One region of the Pseudomonas sp. LBUM1668 genome, then DNA from elsewhere that is predicted to be linked to it. Evidence: predicted binding sites of a transcription regulator. Region 1 holds the regulator's gene; each other region holds the start of a gene.
The links. The regulator sigma-54, encoded in region 1, starts transcription at its own class of promoters, with help from an activator protein. The targets are predictions, from matches to a motif close to ANTGGCATNNANNTTGCTNT.
Positions count from the first base shown of each region.

Region 2: the regulator sigma-54 is predicted to act here: its motif matches at 3,482-3,501, upstream of ACA061_RS22725 (pilin).
Region 3: the regulator sigma-54 is predicted to act here: its motif matches at 1,818-1,837, upstream of ACA061_RS07235 (flagellar basal body rod protein FlgF).

Region 1 covers NZ_CP166787.1:960,155-967,637, forward strand. Annotated here, with positions in the region: gene ACA061_RS04140 (ZIP family metal transporter) at 1-57, shown strand, start outside; gene ACA061_RS04145 (HPr family phosphocarrier protein) at 149-424, opposite strand; gene rapZ (RNase adapter RapZ) at 440-1,297, opposite strand; gene ptsN (PTS IIA-like nitrogen regulatory protein PtsN) at 1,300-1,764, opposite strand; gene hpf (ribosome hibernation-promoting factor, HPF/YfiA family) at 1,776-2,084, opposite strand; gene ACA061_RS04165 (RNA polymerase factor sigma-54) at 2,158-3,651, opposite strand; gene lptB (LPS export ABC transporter ATP-binding protein) at 3,839-4,564, opposite strand; gene lptA (lipopolysaccharide transport periplasmic protein LptA) at 4,564-5,109, opposite strand; gene lptC (LPS export ABC transporter periplasmic protein LptC) at 5,096-5,668, opposite strand; gene ACA061_RS04185 (KdsC family phosphatase) at 5,677-6,201, opposite strand; gene ACA061_RS04190 (KpsF/GutQ family sugar-phosphate isomerase) at 6,202-7,176, opposite strand; gene ACA061_RS04195 (ATP-binding cassette domain-containing protein) at 7,452-7,483, shown strand, end outside.
Region 2 covers NZ_CP166787.1:5,055,715-5,063,197, reverse strand. Annotated here, with positions in the region: gene ACA061_RS22740 (prepilin peptidase) at 1-401, opposite strand, end outside; gene ACA061_RS22735 (type II secretion system F family protein) at 403-1,620, opposite strand; gene pilB (type IV-A pilus assembly ATPase PilB) at 1,623-3,323, opposite strand; gene ACA061_RS22725 (pilin) at 3,548-3,988, shown strand; gene ACA061_RS22720 (BON domain-containing protein) at 4,287-4,643, shown strand; gene ACA061_RS22715 (DUF2845 domain-containing protein) at 4,882-5,181, opposite strand; gene ACA061_RS22710 (DUF748 domain-containing protein) at 5,178-7,483, opposite strand, start outside.
Region 3 covers NZ_CP166787.1:1,613,752-1,621,234, forward strand. Annotated here, with positions in the region: gene ACA061_RS07230 (sigma-54-dependent transcriptional regulator) at 54-1,616, shown strand; gene ACA061_RS07235 (flagellar basal body rod protein FlgF) at 1,892-2,632, shown strand; gene flgG (flagellar basal-body rod protein FlgG) at 2,678-3,463, shown strand; gene flgH (flagellar basal body L-ring protein FlgH) at 3,516-4,211, shown strand; gene ACA061_RS07250 (flagellar basal body P-ring protein FlgI) at 4,239-5,327, shown strand; gene flgJ (flagellar assembly peptidoglycan hydrolase FlgJ) at 5,339-6,628, shown strand; gene flgK (flagellar hook-associated protein FlgK) at 6,652-7,483, shown strand, end outside.

The sequences.
Region 1 (7,483 bases):
CTTGGTTTGCTGATCGGGTTTTGTCTGATGATGGTGATGGATACGGCGCTGGGTTGAAGATCAAAAGATCGCAGCCTGCGGCAGCTCCTACAGGAAACGCATTCCAATGTAGGAGCTGCCGCAGGCTGCGATCTTTTGATTTTGGCTGTCAGCCGCCTTCGTCGAAGTAGTTGTTGATCAACGCCACCAGCGCATCCAGCGCTTCCTGTTCCTGATGGCCTTCGGTACTCAGATAAATCTTTGTGCCCTTGCCAGCGGCCAACATCATCATTGCCATGATGCTTTTGCCATCAACCGTTGTTTCTGGTGTGCGGCCTACTCTGATCGTGCAGTCGGGATACTGACCGGCAACCCCGACAAACTTCGCCGACGCTCGGGCATGCAAACCCAGTTTGTTGATGATTTCGATTTCCAGAGCAGGCATCGCGGTGTGAATCCTTTAGGTGAGGTCGCGGTGGCGAACCTGGACGTTCTTCAGAGTTTTCTGCAGGGCCTGACCCAGGCGTTCGGTCAGGTAGACGGAGCGGTGGTGCCCGCCGGTGCAGCCAATGGCAACAGTAACGTAGGCGCGATTGCTCGCAGCGAAGCGGGGCAGCCATTTGTGCAGGTAGCTGAAAATGTCCTGGAACATTTCTTCAACCTCGGGCTGCGCTGCGAGGTATTCGGCCACCGGCTCATCGAGCCCCGATTGCGCACGCAGCTCTGGCTTCCAGTAAGGATTAGGCAGGCAGCGCACGTCAAACACCAAGTCCGCATCCACCGGCACGCCGCGTTTGAAGCCGAATGACTCAACCAGAAATGCCGTGCCCGGTTCCGGCTGACTCAGCAAACGCAGCTTGATGGTGTCGCGCAACTGGTACAGGTTCAGATTGGTGGTATTGATCTTCAGATCGGCCAGATCGGCGATGGGGCCCAGCAGGGCTGTTTCATCCTGGATCGCCTCGGCCAGCGAACGATTGGCGTTGCTCAGCGGGTGGCGTCGACGGGTTTCCGAAAAACGCTTGAGCAGGGTTTCTTCGTCGGCATCCAGATACAACACATCGCACTGGATATGGCGGCTGCGCACTTCTTCAAGCAGTTCGGGAAAACGCGAGAGATGACTTGGCAGGTTGCGCGCATCGATCGACACCGCCACCAGCGGTTGCGCCAGTTCAGTGTGAATCAGCGCGCGCTCAGCCAGTTCCGGCAGCAAGCCTGCCGGCAGATTGTCGATGCAATAGTAACCGTTGTCCTCAAGAACATTGAGCGCGGTACTTTTACCCGAGCCGGAACGGCCACTGACGATGATCAAGCGCATGATTACTGCCCGCTCTGCTCGTCCACAACAACCTGGTACAAGGCTTCATTGCTTGAAGCGCTGCGCAGTTTATCGCGCACATCCTTGCGATCCAGCATGCTGGCGATCTGGCGGAGCAACTCCAGATGCGCATCGGTGGCAGCTTCGGGGACCAGCAGTACAAACAGCAGGTCAACCGGCGCACCATCAATGGCGTCGAAATCGATAGGGGCTTCAAGGTGCATCAGGGCACTGATCGGCGACTGGCAACCCTTGAGGCGACAGTGAGGAATGGCGATGCCGTTGCCAAAACCGGTAGAACCGAGTTTTTCACGGGCAATCAGAGCCTCGAAGACATCTTGCATCTCCAGATCCGGCACTTCACGGGCGATCAGGTTGGCAATCTGTTCGAGGGCTTTCTTTTTACTGCCGCCCGGCACGTTCACGAGGGAACGGCCGGGGGTCAGGATACTTTCAAGTCGGATCATGGGGTAGGGGGTTATCGACCGGTCGCGCCCTGGAGCAGGCTCTGGGTCTTTTCCTTATGCTTTTTGAGTTGTTTGTCCAGCTTGTCGGTCAAGGCGTCGATCGCGGCATACATATCGGTATGTTCTGCGTTGGCGACCACTTCACTGCCGGGTATATGCAAGGTGGCTTCGATTTTCTGCTTAAGCTTTTCGACGCACATCGTGACTTGCACGTTGGTGATCTTGTCGAAATGGCGCTCTAATCGTTGAAGTTTCTCATTGATGTAGTCGCGCAGAGGTTCGGTCACTTCCAGTTGGTGTCCACTGATGTTGACTTGCATACAGCTTCTCCTTCGTTGCCAGTGCATAAAGCGGCAGGCCGAAAAGCCTGCCACTGGAACGCTGTAACGTGGCTTACATCAACCGCTTGCGTTCGCTCGAAGGCGCGATCCCGAGGGATTCGCGGTACTTGGCGACGGTGCGGCGAGCCACCTGAATGCCTTGTGCCTCCAGTAAACCAGCGATCTTGCTGTCACTCAACGGCTTTTTCTGATTTTCCGCGGCAACCAGTTTTTTGATGATCGCGCGGATCGCCGTGGACGAGCATTCGCCGCCCTCGGAGGTGCTGACGTGGCTGGAGAAAAAGTATTTCAGTTCATAAATACCGCGTGGGGTATGCATGAATTTCTGCGTGGTCACCCGGGAAATGGTCGACTCGTGCATGCCAACCGCCTCGGCGATGTCATGCAACACCAGCGGCTTCATGGCTTCGTCGCCATATTCCAGAAAGCCGCGCTGATGCTCGACGATCTGGGTGGCCACTTTCATCAGGGTTTCGTTGCGGCTTTGCAGGCTCTTGATGAACCAGCGGGCTTCCTGCAACTGATTGCGCATGAACGTATTGTCGGCGCTGGTATCGGCGCGACGCACAAAGCCTGCGTACTGAGCGTTGACGCGCAGACGAGGTACCGACTCCTGATTCAGCTCGACCAGCCAGCGTTCATTGTCCTTGCGCACAATGACGTCCGGAACGACGTATTCGGCTTCCGTCGATTCGATCTGCGAGCCCGGCCGTGGATTGAGGCTCTGTACCAGTTCGATAACCTGGCGCAGCTCATCCTCCTTGAGCTTCATGCGGCGCATCAACTGGCTGTAATCGCGGCTGCCGAGCAAGTCGATGTAATCGCTGACCAGACGTTTCGCTTCAGCCAGCCAAGGCGTCTTGGCCGATAGCTGGCGCAATTGCAGCAGCAGGCATTCGCTGAGATTGCGCGCGCCGATGCCGGCGGGTTCAAACTGCTGGATGCGGTGCAGAACAGCTTCGATCTCGTCCAGTTCGATGTCCAGTTCCGGATCAAACGCTTCGAGAATCTCGTCGAGGGTTTCGTCCAGGTAGCCCTGATTGTTGATGCAATCGATCAGGGTCACGGCGATCAGTCGATCGGTGTCGGACATCGGTGCGAGATTCAGTTGCCAAAGCAGATGGCTTTGCAGGCTTTCGCCCACTGAAGTGCGCGTGGTGAAGTCCCACTCGTCATCATCGCTGCTCGGCAGGCTGCTGGCGCTGGTCTGGTAGACGTCTTCCCAGGCAGTGTCGACCGGTAGTTCGTTGGGGATGCGCTCGCTCCAGTCGCCTTCCTCGAGGTTATCCACCGTCGGGGCGGTTTCCTGATAGGAGGGTTCCTGGATATCGGTGTTGGGCTTCTGTTCGGCGTTGTCAGCCAGGGGGTCGGTGTTGTCGAAGTCTTCGCCTTCTTCCTGGCGTTCGAGCATCGGATTGGATTCCAGGGCCTCCTGAATTTCCTGTTGCAGGTCCAGGGTCGACAATTGGAGCAGACGGATAGCCTGTTGCAGCTGCGGTGTCATCGTCAGCTGCTGGCCCATTCTCAAGACTAGCGATGGTTTCATGGCAGGGGCTTAACACCTTATTCGCCGGCGCGATGCGCCATCCACTACAGGGCGCCGAAGCGCCAAACTTAAGCAAATTATATGCCTGAAACTGAAGTGTTTGCCTAGAGCGCTGTAACAATTAAAGCGTATTAAATTCTGCTTGAACCGATACAGCGCCCGGGCGGCTCACCGGGCACCTTTACGCTTACAGGCGGAACTCGTGGCCCAGATACACTTCCTTGACCAGGTCGTTGGCCAGGATGGTAGCGGAGTCACCTTCGGCGATCAGCTGACCGTCGTTGACGATGTAAGCGGTTTCGCAGATATCCAGCGTCTCGCGCACGTTGTGGTCGGTGATCAGAACACCGATGCCCTTGGCTTTGAGATGGTGGATGATTTGCTTGATGTCGCCGACCGAAATCGGATCGACACCGGCGAACGGTTCGTCGAGCAGGATGAATTTCGGCGCAGTCGCCAGCGCGCGGGCGATTTCCACCCGGCGGCGTTCACCACCGGACAGGCTCATGCCGAGGTTGTCGCGGATGTGGCTGATGTGGAATTCCTGCAGCAGGCTTTCCAGCTCCTTGCGACGACCGGCCTTGTCGAGTTCCTGACGGGTCTCGAGGATGGCCATGATGTTGTCGGCTACCGACAGTTTGCGGAAGATCGACGCTTCTTGCGGCAGATAGCCGATACCGGCCTTTGCACGACCGTGCATTGGCTGGTGGCTGACGTCCAGATCATCGATCAGCACACGGCCCTGATCAGCCTGAACCAGGCCGACGATCATGTAGAAGCACGTGGTCTTGCCGGCACCGTTGGGGCCGAGCAGGCCGACGATCTGACCGCTGTCGATCGACAGGCTGACGTCACGCACGACCTGGCGGCTTTTATAGGCCTTGGCCAGGTGCTGAGCTTTCAGAGTTGCCATTACTGGTTTTTCTCTTCGGTTTTCTTCTTCGGCTGGATCACCATGTCGATGCGCGGACGCGATTCGGTGACTTTGCTGCCGGTAGCGCGACCGGCGCTGGCCAGTTTCTTCACGGTGTCGTAGACGATTTTCTCGCCCTGGGTGGTGTTGTTGTCTTTATCGACAACCTTGGCCTTATCGATCAGGACGACGCGATTTTGCGCGGCGTGGTACTGAATCGTCACGCCCCAGCCCTGAACTGGCTTGGTGTCGCCGGCAGTCTGCAGTTGTTCGAAGTAGGCGAGGTTGCCGACCGACGTCACAACGTCGATATCACCGGTCGAGGTGCGGGTGATGGTCACGGTGTTGCCTTTGACGATCATCGAGCCCTGAGTGATGATCACGTCACCTTTATAGGTAGCTACGCCGTTCTTGTCGTCCAGCTGGGCATCGTCGGCCTGAATGCGGATTGGCTGCTCTTGATCGTTCGGCAGAGCCCAGGCGCTCACGCTTCCCAGTGCTGCGCCCAGACTGAGCAAAATAGGGAGGGTTTTAACGAGCCTCATACTGTCCTCTTACGTTCGATTGCAGGTGTATCCTGCTTTCCTTCAGGTACGCTTTCATTCCTACGCCAGTCGATACACCGCCAGCGCCCTCGATTCTAACGGGTTGCTCGGTCTGCGCATATTCCCGCTGCGGGAACACTGTCATGCGAGTGGAAGTGATCAGCGTGTCACGTTTCTTTTCATCGGTGCGCTTGATGCGTACCGAATCGATCAATTCGACTTCGGTGCCGCCCGAATTCACTTCGCCGCGTTCGCTGGTCACGTGCCACGGGAAATCCGTTCCGCGGTACATGTTCAGGTCGGGCTTGGTGACCAGCGTGATGTCGGTCGCCTTGACGTGCTCGGCCTTGTCGGACGTCATTTCATACTGCACTTTGCCGTCCGGCAGGTATTGCACGGTATGCGTGTTGGTCGCATACCAGTCGATAGGATTTTCCACAGACGTGGTCGGAGGCTTGTCGAGGAAGCGTTCCGGGCTGATGTTCCAGTAGCCGACCGCTGCAAATAACGCAGCGATGCAGCCGAACAGCAGGAAGTTACGAAATTTTTTGCTGAACATGGTTTGGCTCACAGGTACGCGGCGTTGGCCGCATCGAGGCGGCCCTGGGCGCGCAGGATCAATTCGCAGAATTCGCGGGCAGCACCTTCACCACCTCGGGCGCGGGTAACGCCATGGGCGTGTTCGCGGACGAAATCAGCAGCGTTGGCGACGGCCATGCCCAGGCCGACGCGGCGGATCACCGGCAGGTCAGGCAAATCGTCGCCCAGATAGGCGACTTGTTCATAGCTTAGGCCCAGTTGCTCAAGCAGGCCGTCCAGAACCACCAATTTGTCTTCGCGTCCCTGAAACAGGTGCGGGATGCCGAGGTTTTTTGCCCGGCGTTCGACCACTGGCGTCTTGCGACCGCTGATGATAGCGGTCTGCACGCCGGCGTTCATGAGCATTTTGATGCCTTGACCGTCGAGGGTGTTGAAGGTCTTGAATTCGCTACCGTCTTCAAGAAAGTACAGGCGTCCGTCAGTGAGGACGCCGTCGACGTCGAAAACCGCCAGTTTGATGGCTTTGCCGCGTTGCAGCAGATCGTCGCTCATTTACATCACTCCTGCGCGCAGCAGATCGGAGAGGTTGAAGGCGCCGACCGGGCGATCCTCCTCGTCGACAACTACCAGTGCGTTGATTCGGTGGTCTTCCATGATTTTCAGGGCTTCGGCGGCGAGCATCTCGGGCCGGGCGGTCTTGCCGTGGGCTGTCATCACCTGGTCGATGGTCGCACTGCGAATATCGATGCTGCGATCAAGGGTGCGGCGCAAATCGCCGTCGGTGAAGATCCCGGCGAGTTTGCCGTCGGCTTCCAGAATGGCGGTCATGCCCAGACCCTTGCGAGTCATTTCCATCAGCGCGTCCTTGAGCAGCGTACCGCGTTGCACCTGCGGCAACTCCTGCCCGGCGTGCATGACGTTTTCCACTTTCAGCAACAGGCGACGGCCAAGGGCGCCACCTGGATGGGAGAAGGCGAAATCTTCAGCGGTAAACCCGCGAGCTTCCAGCAATGCCACGGCCAGGGCATCGCCCATGACCAGGGCTGCGGTGGTCGACGAGGTTGGCGCCAGGTTCAGCGGGCAGGCTTCGTGCTCGACGTGAACGTTGAGGTTCACTTCGGCGGCTTTGGCCAGCGGCGAGGCCGGATTGCCGGTGACGCTGATCAACTGGATGCCCAGACGCTTGATCAACGGCAGCAAGGTGACGATTTCGTTGGTCGAGCCGGAGTTTGAGAGGGCCAGGATCACGTCATCACGGGTGATCATGCCCATGTCGCCATGACTGGCTTCGGCCGGGTGAACGAAAAAAGCCGGGGTGCCGGTGCTGGCCAGGGTCGCGGCGATCTTGTTGCCGACGTGCCCTGATTTGCCCATGCCGACCACGACCACACGGCCCTTGCTGGCCAGAATCATCTCGCAGGCGCGTACGAAATCGGCGTCGATATGGGGTAACAAGCCTTGTACGGCTTCCACTTCGAGGCGAATGGTGCGTTGTGCCGATTGAATCAGGTCGCTGGATTGGCTCATGTCAGAAATCGTATAGCCCGATGAAAAGGCGGCGATTATAGCGGTTATGTAGCAAAGCCTCACGCAAGTTCGTCATGCTTTGTCATCCCGTGTTACCAAAACCCGGCAAAAGCGCCTCCGCACCTGTCATCTCGCTGAACACGGGGCGGTACAAGCCTTGGGCGCTTGGCCTTTGCAGTGATATAGTTCGCCGCCAGTTCGGCCTGCCCGGGACGTACGTGCTTTTTAACCAAAGCCAGGCGTCCGAGTGAGAGGCTGCATCGCAAGGAGTTTAGATGAGTGCCGATAACGCCTACGCGGTCGAGCT
Region 2 (7,483 bases), 1.9 Mb from region 1:
AGACAGGCCGCCCAGCCAAAACCCACATGCCAGGCGATAAACGCTGAAAGCAGTCCACAACTCAGTTCGGCCAGCGGATAGCGTTTGCTGATGGGCGCTGCGCACGCGGAGCAGCGCCCGCGCAGCCACAGATAACTGAGCAGCGGAATGTTTTCCCACGCACGAATTCGATGTGCGCAGTGCGGACACTCGGAGTGCGGCAGCATCAGGTTGTAAGTGGGCTGCGGCGTTTCGCCGGGTAGACCGAGTACGTCCTGCGCCTGCTGGCGCCAATCGCGTTCGAGCATTTTCGGCAAGCGCCAGACCAGCACATTGAGAAAGCTGCCGACGATAAGACCGAGCAGCAACGCGGTGAAGACAAAGGCCAGTGGGTACAGGGCAAACAGTTCGTCGATAGGCATGTCAGATCGCTGAGCCGAGTTGGAAGATCGGCAGGTACATCGCCACCACCAGACCGCCGACAATCACCCCCAGGACGACCATGATGAACGGCTCCATGAGGCTGGTGAGGTTGTCGACCATGTTATCCACTTCGTCCTCGTAAAACCCGGCGACCTTGGCGAGCATCTCGTCCAGCGCGCCGGACTCTTCGCCGATGGCAGTCATCTGCACCGCCATGTTGGGGAAAACCCCGGTGGTGCGCATGGAGAAATTCAACTGCATGCCCGTGGAAACGTCTTGGCGGATGCGCAATACCGCACGCTTGAACACCACGTTACCCGTGGCGCCGGCCACCGAGTCGAGCGCTTCCACCAACGGTACGCCGGCAGCAAACGTGGTCGACAAGGTCCGGGCGAAGCGTGCAACGGCGGATTTGTACATCAGCGTGCCTACCAACGGCAGCTTCAATAGCCAGGTGTCTTTGCGATCGCGCATCGCCTGGGATTTTTTCAGCGCATGGCGGGTGCCGAAAAAAGCGGCCACCAGAGCAACGAGTATCGCCCACCACCATTGCTGCATGAATTCCGAGAGGCTGATGACCATCAGGGTGAACCCAGGCAACTCTGCACCGAAACCGGAAAAAACCGACTCGAACTGCGGCACCACTTTCACCAGCAGAATCCCGGTTACCACGGCTGCAACCAGCACCACGGCGGTGGGGTAGGTCATGGCTTTCTTGATCTTGGCCTTGAGGGCTTCGCTTTTTTCCTTATAGGTTGCGACCCGTTCCAGCAGCGTATCGAGGGCGCCGGACTGTTCGCCGGCATCCACGAGGTTGCAATACAACTCATCGAAATATTGCGGCTTCTTGCGCAGGGCGTTGGCGAAACTGTTGCCGGCGGCGACCTCCTGTTTCACCTCGTCGACCAGTTTGCGCATGGCCGGGTTTTCGAAGCCCTCACCGATGATGTCGAACGACTGCAGCAGCGGCACGCCAGCCTTCATCATGGTCGCCATCTGCCGCGTGAACAGGGCGATGTCGCGGGGCCTGATGCGTTTGCCGAAGCTGAAAAACGAGGCGGTTTTTTTGCGCACCTTCCCCGGATTGATCCCTTGTTTGCGTAGTTGAGCCTTGATCAGTGCCGGGTTCTGCCCGCTTAATTCACCGCTGAGTTTGCTGCCTTTCTTGTCCGTGCCTTCCCAGGCGTAGACGCTGATTTTCGCTGCCTTGACTGCCATGTTCAGTCCTTGGTGACCCGGTTGATTTCTTCCAGGCTGGTAATGCCTTGCATGGCCTTGCGCAGACCTGAGGTACGCAAGTCGTCGTAGCCGTCGCGGCGCATCTGAATGTCGATTTCCAGCGAGTTGCCCTCGGCCATGATCAGTCGTTGCAGGTCTGCTGTGTTCTTCACCACTTCATAAATCCCCACGCGTCCCTTGTAACCGCCATTGCAGTGATCGCAACCGACTGGCTCGTAGATCGTGAAACTGCCGATGCGTTCCTCGGGGAAGCCTTCCTTGATCAGGGTTTCGCGCGGAATCTCGATGGCTCTCTTGCAGTGGCTGCACAACTTGCGCGCCAGCCGCTGGGCGATGATCAGGCTGACAGAGGTGGCGATGTTGAAACCGGGGATACCCATGTTGTGCAGTCGCGTCAGGGTTTCGGCGGCGCTGTTGGTGTGCAGTGTGGACAATACGAGGTGACCGGTTTGCGCAGCCTTGATCGCGATCTCGGCGGTTTCCAGATCGCGGATCTCGCCGACCATGATCACGTCCGGATCCTGACGCAGAAACGAGCGCAAGGCCTGGGCAAAGTCGAGCCCCTGCCTGGGGTTGACGTTGACCTGGTTGATGCCTTCCATGTTGATCTCCACCGGGTCTTCGGCGGTGGATATGTTGATGTCGACCGTGTTGAGAATATTCAGCCCGGTGTACAGCGACACGGTTTTGCCCGAGCCAGTGGGGCCGGTGACCAGAATCATCCCTTGTGGCTGCTTCAGTGCTGCCAAATACAGCTCTTTCTGCTCAGGCTCATAGCCGAGGGCGTCGATGCCCATCTGCGCGCTGGAGGGGTCGAGGATCCGGATCACCACTTTCTCGCCCCACAGGGTCGGCAGGGTATTGACCCGGAAGTCGATCGACTTGCTTTTGGACAGGCGCATCTTGATCCGTCCGTCCTGCGGTTTGCGCCGTTCCGAGATGTCGAGGCTGGCCATGACTTTCAAACGTGCGGCGATGCGCCCGGCCAGTTGGATCGGCGGCCTGGCCACCTCGCGCAAAATGCCGTCGGTGCGCACCCGTACCCGGTAGTTCTTTTCGTAAGGCTCGAAATGCAGGTCGGAGGAGCCGCTCTTGATCGCATCGAGCAGCATCTTGTGGACGAAACGCACCACCGGCGCATCGTCGGCGTCTTGTCCGCCGATGGCGTCCTGCTTGTTGTCGTCGATCGATTCGACATCGAGGCCGTCGAGATCGACGTCGGCCATGTCTTCGAGACCGCTGGCGTGGGTATCGAAGAACTTTTCGATGGCGTCGCTGAGCTTATCGTCCTCCACCAGGATGGCTTCGGTGCTCAATCCGGTGCTGAACTGGATGTCGTTGATCGCTTGATGATTGCTGGGGTCGGAAATCCCCACGAACAGCTTGTTGCCGCGTCGCCACAAGGGCAGGGCGTGATGCTGGCGTATCAGTTTTTCACTGACCAGGCCTTTGGGCTGGGTTTCCTTGTCCAGGCAATTAAGGTCGAGGAACGCCATGCCAAAGTGCTCGGAGGCGATCTCGGCTACCTGCGCGCTCTTTACCAGTTTGTTCTGCACCAGATAACTGACCAGCGACAGCCGATTGCGCTGGGCCTGTTGCGAGGCCTGCTCGGCGCTTTTTTCCGTCAGCAGTTCGGCCTGCACCAATTGTTTGGCCAGACCGCTCAGAGCGATGTCATTCATGGGGATTCCGCACGCTTGCCGTTCATGACTTATAGCCTAGTCAAGTGAGAGCGCCTAACACGGTCGGTGCAGGTGACAAAAAGTGTCAGATAGTGCGGTTGCGGGTTGTAGGAAACTGCGTAGGGCGACGCTGGCGCTTTGTGTGCAGGGCTCAGGCGCTTGGCATGGGCTATGCTCGGTTCATCTCAGATCATGAGATTTCGACTCATGCATGGAGCGTTTCTATGAAAAAACAACAAGGTTTTACGCTGATCGAGCTGCTGATCGTTGTGGCGATCATCGGGATTCTGGCGACTATCGCCCTGCCGCAGTATTCGAAATATCAGGCGCGATCCAAGGTAACGGCGGGGCTGGCAGAGATCAGCGCTCTGAAAGTGCCGTTTGAAGACACCATCAATCAGGGCACCGATCCGACGCTGACACTGGTGGCCGGTGGTGCTGCGGCGACGACATCCAACTGTACATTGGCGGCTACGGGCACAGCCTCGTCGGGTGCCGGTTCAATCACTTGCACACTGGTCAATGCGCCAGGTCCGGTACTCGGCAAAACGATCACACTCAGCCGCTCAGGCGCAACCACGGGTGCCACATCGGGCGTGTGGACGTGCGCAACGACGGTTAATACGGAATATTCCCCTAAAGGCTGCACGGCCAGCGGTGCGTAATTCGGCAGGCTACGTTCAAGAGATGCCCCGCAATGCGGGGCATTTTTCATTGCGCAGCGCTTCACAAAAGCTTCAATAATTTCAGCGCCTTAGGAACTTTTCAAAAAGCCGCAACTTGCATGTGAATATTCAACAAGTCATGCATTTTGCATGAATCCGGAATTTTGCATTATTTGTAAGTTATTGATTTATAAAGATTTAATGTCTTTCAAAAAGTTGGCACAGCGTTCGCAATATCTACGGTAACCCTGCTGACAAGACATCCAGCAGACTTTCCAGAAAAACAGGAGTTACTCGTATGAAGAAGTTCGCTATCACTGCCGCTGCTGCTACCGCGCTGACCCTGACCATGGCTTCCGGTGCATTCGCACAATCGGCTCAGGCTACCCAGGCTCCAATGACTCTGGCTGCCGGTGAAGTCACCGAGATGAAACAAGATACTTCCGATACCTGGATCACCACCAAGGTCAAAGCTGACCTGGTAACCGAAAAAGGCATTCCAGGTACCGACATTAAAGTTGAAACCAACCAAGGCGTTGTATCGCTGTCGTCGACTACTGCCGTAACCGATTCGCAGAAAACTACTGCAGTAGCCATCGCCAAGAAAATCAAAGGCGTTAAAGCGGTCTCCGCTGACGGCCTGAAAGCCGAGTAAGGCATGACTTCTCGCCTGGACCGGGAGAAGGGGCGACAGACGGGCCGAGCAATACGTCTGCCGCAACTTTAGAGTTCATGCGACCGGTCACACGGATGTGACCATTACAGGCCCCGGCACTTTGTGTCGGGGCCTGTTTTATTTTGTAGAAGCAAAAAGATCGCAGCCTTCGGCAGCTCCTACACAGGAATGTGGTTCCCCTGTAGGAGCTGCCGAAGGCTGCGATCTTTTGATCTTTTCAGTTACCGCGTTTGCTATTGATCTGCTTCAGGCGATTGCCTTCGAAACGCAGGTATTGATACATGCCGTTGCTCGGGCCGTAGGTCCATTCCTCGACCTGAAACTCTTCCCGGCGATTGGCGCTGCGTTTGTAACCCAGCACATCGCGGCTCACCGGCTCGCCGCACTTCTGTAGCACCTCGCTTGCGCGGTCGCCGAGGCTGATCAGTTGGCTGCCGCAACGCAGCGTATCGGAGGCCAACGCCTGGCCAGCAACGAATGTCAGTGCCATTGCCGCCAGCCATTTGCGTTTGCTCATTCGGCATCCAGATGCATTTGCGTCACTACCCGACCGTCGCTTTCAGCCTCGCCCAGATTGGTGTCGATGAAGTACACGCGGTCGTCAGCCAGTTGGCCCTTGTCCACCAGAAAATCCTTGATGCTGCTGGCACGGTCCTGACCCAACTGACGCAGCAGCACATCGCTGGTACTCCAGAACTGGATCACGCCTGCGCGCATTTTCGCTGTGCGTTCTTCCTTGCCCAGATCCTTCCATTCGGCCGGCGGCTGAGTCTTCAGACGGGTGCGATAAATGCCTTCGAGCAGTGGGCCTTTCTCGCTGTCCGGCACGTCAATCAAGGACGCCTGAGCCGGGACTTTATCGCCGCGGCGCTGGAGCATCTTGTAGTAGTTGTATTGGTATTCACGTTCCAGGCGCTGTTCGGCGAGCAATGGGCCGTCGCTGCTTTTGGCGGCGACACCCTCGATTTCCAGGCGCAGGGCCGGACGCTCCTTGAGTGCCTGGGACAGCTTGATCAGCGCACCCTCGGCATCCTTGTTCAGCTCGCTGGAGCCTGGCGCGAACGACACCGTGCCGAGGTCCTGGGAACCGCCACCACTGACCAATCCACCAATCATCTTGAATGGCGCCGCAGCGGCTTTGACGATCAGATTGCGCAGGGTCTGCCAGACAATCGGCATCACGCTGAATTGCGGATTGTTCAAGTCGCCCGTTACGGGTAATTCGATGGAGATTTTGCCGTCGACGTCTTTGAGCAACGCGATCGCCAGTTTCAGCGGCAGACTTGTCGCGTCCGGGCTGTCGACTCTCTCACCCAGTTGCAATTGCTCGACCACCACTTTGTTCTCGGCCTTCAGTTGGCCCTTGGTGATCAGGTAATGCAGGTCGAGGTTGAGCCGGCCCTTGCGGATGCGGTATCCGGCGAATTTGCCGGAGTAGGGCGTCAGGGTGGTCAGCTCGACCCGTTTGAAACTGGTGGTGATGTCGAGGCTGGCCATCGGGTCGAATGGATTGACCGCGCCCTTGATGGTCACTGGCGCATAGCGATCAACCTTGCCTTTGATATCGACAGTGGCCGGTTTCGACTGTCGACTGTCGATGGTGCCGATCTGGCCGTTGAGTTGCTGGACAGCGGTGGCGAAATTCGGCGTCAGGCTGAAATCGGCGAAGTTGGCCGAGCCGTCGTTGATGGCGATACCACCGATGCGAATGCCCAGTGGTTTGTCTTTGCTGGCCGGTTTGGCGGCGGCGGTTTTTGCGCCGCTGTCGGCAGGCTGCGGAATCAGCAGATCATCGATGTTGGTGGTACGGTCATCGTTGATCATGAAGCGCACGTACGGTTGTAACAGGTTGACCTTGTCGATCGACAGGCTGTCGCCGTGCTGATAGTTCAGGCCTTCCACGACCACTTGCTGCCACTTGAGGAAGTCGCGGGTTTTCAGGGTGTCGAGGGTGTGCAGTTGATCGATCTGCGCGCGTCCGGTCACGCTGAGAGCCAGCGGTTCGGTGCTCTTGAGGTTGACCTTGAGGTCACTGCCGAGCATGCCGCTGCGCAATTCGAGACGAATGAACGGATTGATGTAGGACTGCGCGACACGCAGGTCGATGTCTTGGGTTTTAACGTTGAGCTGGGCGTTGACCGGCGCCAGATTGACCGTGCCATCGGCGAGGATCTTGCCCTGCTTGCCCAGCCCGGTATCGAGTTTGAGCTTGAAGGGTGAGCCATTGAGGCTGTCAAAATCCTGCAGATCGACGTTCAGCGGGGTGACATCCAGTGCCACCGGTGGATTAGCCGACCGGTCGGCCAGATGGACGGTGTAGTTGCGCAGTTGCACATCTTTGAGCAGTACTTGCCATGGCTTGTCCGGCGCGCTTGGTTCAGGTTTCGGCGAGTCGGCGGTTGCGGGTGTGCTGGCCGGTTCGGCGGCGGCTTTGGCGGCAGGTTTCGACGGCTGGCTGGCGAACAGTTTCTGCCAGTCCAGTTGCCCGTCGGCCTCGAGGGCGGCCCAGGTTTCAAGTTTCTGGCTGCGAATCTTGCCGACTACCACTTGCTGTTTCGCCAGGTCCACCGAGGTCTCGCTGATGTCGAGGCGTTCGAGTTTTGCCAGTGGGCGCCCGTCGGGTGCCTTGATCGCGAACGGCGCGATGCTCACCGCAACGTTGTTCAACTGCAGCTCGGTTTGTTTCGACAGATTGAGTTTGTATTCGGTGCTGAGGTTCATCACGCCGTTTTCAAGAACCAAGGGCACTGCGTCTCGCACGTAAGGCCAAAACGCTTTCATATTGCCGTCGGTAATTTTCAGCGAGCCTTCGGAGGCGA
Region 3 (7,483 bases), 650 kb from region 1:
TCGCGAGCAGGCTCACTCCTACAGGTTTCTCATCGTTAATCCGGGCCTTTTATATGCGTATCAAAGTCCACTGCCAGAACCGCATCGGCATCCTGCGCGACATCCTCAACCTGCTGGTGGCGTACGGGATCAACGTCGCGCGCGGCGAGGTCGGTGGTGAGCATGGCAACGCGATCTATCTGCATTGTCCGAACCTGATCAATATCCAGTTCCAGGCGCTGCGGCCGAAATTCGAAGCGATTGCCGGGGTGTTCGGCGTCAAGCGCGTAGGGCTGATGCCGAGCGAGCGCCGGCACATGGAATTGAACGCTTTGCTCGGTGCGCTGGAGTTTCCGGTGCTGTCGATCGACATGGGCGGCTCGATCGTCGCCGCCAACCGCGCGGCGGCACAGTTGCTCGGCGTGCGGGTCGATGAAGTACCGGGGATTCCACTGTCGCGCTATGCCGAAGATTTCGATTTGCCGGAACTGGTGCGGGCGAATAAATCGCGAATCAACGGCATGCGGGTCAAGGTCAAAGGCGATGTGTTTCTGGCCGACATCGCTCCGCTGCAATCGGAACACGACGACAGCGAAGCCATGGCCGGTGCGGTGTTGACCCTGCACCGCGCCGACCGTGTCGGCGAGCGCATCTATAACGTGCGCAAGCAGGAGTTGCGCGGGTTCGACAGCATTTTCCAGAGCTCCAAAGTCATGGCGGCAGTGGTGCGTGAAGCACGGCGGATGGCGCCGCTCGATGCACCTCTATTGATAGAAGGCGAAACCGGCACGGGCAAGGAGTTGCTGGCGCGCGCCTGTCACCTCGCCAGTCCGCGCGGGCAATCGCCGCTGATGGCGCTCAACTGCGCGGGTCTGCCGGAGTCGATGGCCGAGACCGAACTGTTCGGTTATGGCCCCGGTGCTTTTGAAGGTGCGCGCGCCGAAGGCAAGCTGGGTCTGCTGGAATTGACGGCAGGGGGGACGTTGTTTCTCGATGGCGTGGGTGAAATGAGTCCGCGCTTGCAGGTGAAACTGTTGCGCTTTCTGCAGGACGGCTGCTTCCGTCGCGTCGGCAGTGATGAAGAGGTTTATCTGGATGTACGGGTGATTTGCGCGACGCAGGTGGACCTGTCCGAATTGTGCGCGCGGGGCGAGTTTCGCCAGGATCTGTATCACCGCTTGAACGTGCTGTCGCTGCACATTCCACCGCTGCGCGAATGCCTCGACGGTTTGACGCCGCTGGTAGAGCACTTCCTCGATCAGGCCAGTCGGCAGATCGGCTGTCCTCTGCCAAAACTGGCGCCAGCGGCGATGGATCGGCTCAGCCATTACCACTGGCCGGGCAACGTGCGGCAGTTGGAAAACGTGCTGTTCCAGGCCGTTTCGCTGTGTGACGGCGGTACGGTTAAAGCCGAACATATTCGTCTGCCGGATTACGGCGTGCGTCAGCCACTTGGCGATTTTTCGCTGGAGGGCGGGCTGGACGAGATCGTCGGGCGCTTCGAAAAAGCGGTGCTGGAGCGATTGTATTCGGAGCACCCGAGCAGTCGGCAATTGGGCAAGCGACTTGGCGTTTCGCACACGACCATTGCCAATAAATTGCGTGAGTATGAGGTGGGCAAGAACATCGAGTCCTAGGGACAAAAGATCGCAGCGTGCCTCAGCTCCTACATTTGAAATGTAATCCCCCCCTGTAGGAGCTGCGGCACGCTGCGATCTTTTGATCTGTTGCCGCGAAGCGGCACAACACCGCCGGTTTTTCGACTTCGATACATTTCCCCTTTCTCCGCAATCCCCCTCAAGTCCTTTGTTTACCGGGCTTCGCCCTGCCAGAAAAAAGTTGGTCTGCAAATTGCTTATGGCTCAGCAGTACAGCAGTGGGCGGCAAACGTCCGGCATGCAGAGGAAAGAGCGTGGACAAGTACCTTTATGTGGCAATGACCGGCGCGAGCCAAAACGCGCTGGCGCAAAGGGCTCATGCCAACAACCTGGCGAACATTTCCACCAACGGTTTTCAGCGCGACCTGGAGCAGGCGCGTTCGATGCCGGTGTTCGGTGACAGCTTTCCGGCGCGCGCGTTTGCCATGAGCGAGCGGCCCGCCACCGACTTCACTCCGGGCTCGCTGGTGCAGACCGGGCGTGACCTGGACGTCGCCGTGACCGGCAACGGCTGGATCGCCGTGCAGAACCCGAGCGGCGGCGAAAGCTACGTGCGCACCGGCAGCCTCAACGTCGATGCCCTCGGTGTATTGCGCGCCGGCAACGGCATGCCGGTGATGGGCAATGGCGGTCCGATCGCCGTGCCACCCGAGCAGCAGATCGAAGTCGGTGAAGACGGCACCATCAGTATTCGCGCGATGGGCGAAGGCCCGCGTGTGATGGCCGAAGTCGACCGGATCAAACTGGTCAACCCGGACATCAAGAGCATGAATAAAGGCCTCGACGGCTCGATCTACACCAAGGACGGCCAGCCGGCGCAGGCCGATGCCAACGTCAAACTGGTGTCGGGTTTCCTTGAGTCGAGCAACGTCAATGCCGTCGAAGAGATGACCTCGGTGCTGGCCCTGGCCAAGCAGTTCGAGTTGCACATCAAGATGATGAACACCGCCAAAGACGACGACCAGGCCATGGCTCGGGTCTTGCAGATCAGCTAATTATCAGAACGTCGCGCCGTAAAACAGGCGCACGAGGAGAATCGAATGCTTCCGGCTCTATGGGTTGCCAAAACGGGTCTGTCCGCTCAGGACACCAACCTGACCACCATTTCCAACAACCTGGCGAACGTTTCGACCACGGGTTTCAAACGTGACCGCGCCGAGTTCCAGGACTTGCTGTACCAGATCAAACGCCAGCCAGGCGCCCAGTCGACTCAGGACAGCGAACTGCCGTCGGGTCTGCAAGTGGGTACCGGTGTGCGCATCGTCGGCACCCAGAAAAACTTCACCGCCGGCAGCCTGCAAACCACCGAGCAGCCGCTGGACATGGCCATCAACGGTCGCGGTTTCTTCCAGATCCTGCAGCCGGACGGCACCACGTCCTACACCCGTGACGGTACGTTCCACCTCGACTCCAATGGCCAGATCGTCAACGCCAGTGGTTTCGCTCTGGAGCCTGCGATCGTTATCCCGAACGACGCGCAAACCTTCACCGTCGGCAATGACGGCACCGTTTCCGTCACGCTGCCGGGCAACGCCGCCTCGCAAGTGATCGGCAACCTGCAGACCGCTGACTTCATCAACCCGGCCGGTCTGCAAGCCGTGGGCAACAACCTGTTCCTGGAAACCGCCGCTTCCGGCGCGCCGCAGGTCGGTACTCCGGGTCTGGCCGGTTTCGGCACCACGCTGCAGAACACCCTGGAAACGTCCAACGTCAGCACCGTTGAAGAGATGGTCAACATGATCACCACTCAGCGCGCTTACGAGATGAACTCCAAGGTGATCTCCACCGCCGACCAGATGCTCTCGTTCGTAACGCAGAATCTGTAATCAAGTCTATGAGGCGGCCATGAGGTCGCCTGCAACACCGTGAGGTAGGGTCATGAATCGCTTTGTATCTGTTCTGGCATTGAGTGGGGTCGTCTCGCTCGCGGGCTGCGTCGCCCCGACGCCCAAGCCCAATGACCCTTACTACGCTCCGGTGTTGCCGCGCACGCCGTTGCCGGCGGCTGCCAATAATGGCTCGATCTATCAGGCCGGTTTCGAGCAGAACCTGTACAGCGACCGCAAAGCGTTCCGGGTCGGTGACATCATCACCATCACCCTGAACGAGCGCACCCAGGCGAGCAAGAACGCCAACTCGCAGATGGACAAGAACAGCGACAACTCGGTCGGTCTGACCTCGTTGTTCGGTTCCAGTCTGACCACCAACAACCCGATTGGTGGCGGCGACCTGAGCCTGAACGCCGGCTACAGCGCCGACCGCTCGACCAAGGGTGACGCCAAGTCGGGACAGAGCAACAGCCTGACCGGTTCGATCACCGTCACCGTCGCCGACGTTTTGCCTAACGGCATCATCGCTGTGCGCGGCGAGAAGTGGCTGACGCTGAACACTGGCGATGAGCTGGTGCGAATTGCCGGCATGGTCCGCGCCGATGACATCGCTACCGACAACACCGTGTCGTCGACTCGCGTCGCCGATGCACGCATCACCTATTCGGGTACTGGCGCATTTGCCGACACGAGTCAGCCAGGCTGGTTCGACCGCTTCTTCCTCAGCCCGCTGTTCCCTTTCTAGGTGGCTACGTTGAATCTGAAAAGCCTCATGCTGGCCGCGCTGTTGTTGCCGGTGGCCTTCACTGCACACGCCGAACGGTTGAAAGACATCGCCAGTATTTCCGGCGTGCGTTCCAACCAGTTGATCGGCTATGGCCTGGTGGTCGGGCTTAACGGCACCGGTGACCAGACGACACAGACTCCGTTCACCCTGCAGACCTTCAACAACATGCTCTCGCAGTTCGGCATCAAGGTGCCGCCGGGTTCGGGCAACGTGCAGTTGAAGAACGTCGCGGCGGTTTCGATCAGTGCCGATCTGCCGGCGTTCGCCAAGCCGGGTCAGCAGGTCGACATCACCGTTTCGTCGATCGGTAACTCCAAGAGCCTGCGCGGCGGCACACTGTTGCTGACCCCGCTCAAGGGTATCGACGGCAACGTCTACGCCATCGCTCAGGGCAACCTGGTTGTCGGTGGTTTCGACGCCGAAGGTCGTGACGGTTCGAAGATTACCGTCAACGTTCCGTCGGCCGGTCGCATCCCTGGCGGTGCGTCGGTTGAGCGTTCGGTGCCGAGCGGGTTCAACCAAGGCAACAGTCTGACGCTGAACCTCAATCGCTCCGACTTCACCACCGCCAAACGCATCGTCGACAAGATCAACGACATGCTCGGCCCTGGCGTCGCACAAGCCATTGACGGCGGTTCGATTCGCGTGACCGCGCCGCTCGATCCGAGCCAGCGTGTCGACTACCTGTCGATCCTGGAAAACCTCGAAGTCGATCCGGGTCAAGCCGTCGCCAAAGTCATCATCAACTCGCGTACCGGCACCATCGTCATCGGCCAGAACGTGAAGGTTTCGCCAGCCGCCGTGACTCACGGCAGCCTGACCGTGACCATCACCGAAGACCCGATCGTCAGCCAGCCAGGCCCGTTGTCCAACGGCCAGACCGCTGTCGTGCCGCGTTCGCGAGTGAATGCCGAACAGGAAGCCAAACCGATGTTCAAGTTCGGCCCGGGCACCACCCTCGACGAGATCGTTCGTGCGGTGAACCAGGTCGGCGCGGCACCGGGTGACCTGATGGCGATTCTTGAAGCACTGAAGCAGGCCGGCGCGTTGCAAGCCGACCTGATCGTGATCTGAGGACGGCCACTATGGATATGCGCAAAAGCGGTGTGGTCGGCAGCAGCGATTCGGGTTCCTACTCCGACCTCAATCGTCTGAATCAGCTCAAGGTCGGCGACAAGGACAGCGATGCGAACATGCGCAAGGTTGCGCAGGAGTTCGAATCGCTGTTCCTCGGTGAAATGCTCAAGTCGATGCGCTCTGCCACAAATGCGTTGGGCGAAGACAATCCGCTGAACACGCCGGCGGCCAAGCAGTATCAGGAAATGTACGACCAGCAACTGGCCGTTTCCATGTCCCGCGAGGGTGGTGGTATCGGTCTGGCCGACGTGCTGATGCGCCAGATGTCGAAGAACAAACCGATGGCGCCGGGCGAGGCTGAAGCCGCCTCCGCTGCCAAGCAGGAAGCCGCGAAAGCCGCTGCCGCCAATGTCGCCACACCGATTGCTGCCGGCACCGTCGGCACTGGCCCGTTGTCACGCCTCAATGGCGAGCGTCCGCTGTGGGCCTCGCGTTCGGTGCATGCACCGAACACCCAGCTCGCGCACAGCAATGACATGGCGCTGATCAATCAGCGTCGTCTGGCCTTGCCGCCGAAACTGGCTGATCGTTTGCTCGCAGGGCTGGTGCCGTCGGCCACGCCTGCCGCGACAACTCAATTGCCGCAACGCGCCACGACTGCTGCCGTCACTGGCGCAGGCCCGCTGTACAACGGCGACTGGCTGGCGCGTGCCGAGGCCGAGAAAGCCTCAGGCGGCCAGATGCAGGTTTACGGCCGTGCGATGGCGCAGATTCCGCTGGCGCCGGCAAAAAAAGCCTTCAGCTCTGCCGACGAATTCGTCAACACCATGCTGCCGATGGCCAAGGAAGCCGCCGACCGTATCGGTGTCGATCCGCGTTACCTGGTGGCGCAAGCCGCACTGGAAACCGGTTGGGGCAAATCGGTCATGCGCGCGCAGGACGGCAGCAGCAGCCACAACCTGTTCGGTATCAAGGCGAGCAGCAACTGGCAGGGCGATTCGGCCCGGGCAATCACCAGCGAGTTCCGCAATGGCGCGATGGTCAAGGAGACGGCCGAGTTCCGTTCCTACGCCTCGTACAAGGACAGCTTCCACGATCTGGTGACTTTGCTGCAGTCCAATAATCGCTATCAAGAAGTGTTGAAGTCGGCCGATAACCCAGAACAGTTTGTACGCGAGTTGCAGAAGGCCGGTTACGCAACCGACCCGAACTACGCGAGCAAGATTTCGCAGATAGCCAAGCAGATGAACAGTTTTGAAAACTACGCTGCGGCGGGCGTTTCCACCACGCCTTTATAGGCACAAGGTATAAGGTCTGAACCATGAGTTTGCTCAATATCGGGATGTCGGGGCTGTCGGCTAGCCAGTCCTCTTTGGCTACGACAGGCAACAACATTGCCAACGTCGACACCGCCGGTTATTCGCGCCAGCAAACCGTGCAGGGCACTAAATCCTCGCAGCAGTTCGGCAGCGTTTTCATCGGCACGGGCACAACCCTGGCCGACGTGCGCCGGGTCTACAACTCGTACCTGGAAACCCAGTTGCACACCGCGACTTCGCTCAACAGCGAATCGGCGTCGTATCTGGCGCAAGCCAAACCACTGGACGGCACGCTGTCCGACGTCAACACCGGCCTGACCGGTGTGTTGCAGAAATTCTTCACCTCGATGCAGGGTGTATCGACTTCCGCCACCGATGACACTTCCCGTCAATCGGTGCTGACCGGCGCACAGGCGCTGACCGGTCGCTTCAACTCCATCGCCAAGCAGTTGAGCGACCAGAACACCACGATCAACGGCAGCCTGAGCGACATGACCGCCCAGGTGAACAAACTGGCCAACTCGATCGCCGCGCTTAACCAGAAGATCGGTGAGATCTCCACCAGCGGCGGTGCGCCGAACGATCTGCTCGACAGCCGTAATGAGGCCGTGCGCCAGTTGTCCGAGCTGACCGGCGCGCAAGTCGTCGAGCGTGGCACCAGTTTCGATGTGTATGTCGGCAGCGGCCAGCCGCTGGTCATCGGCAACACCACCAACTCACTCAGCACCGTGCCGAGCAAGGATGACCCGACACGCATGGGCATCCAGATGGATCGCGGCTCGAGCACCATCGACATCACTTCGGTGATCAGCGGTGGCGAAATCGGCGGTTTGC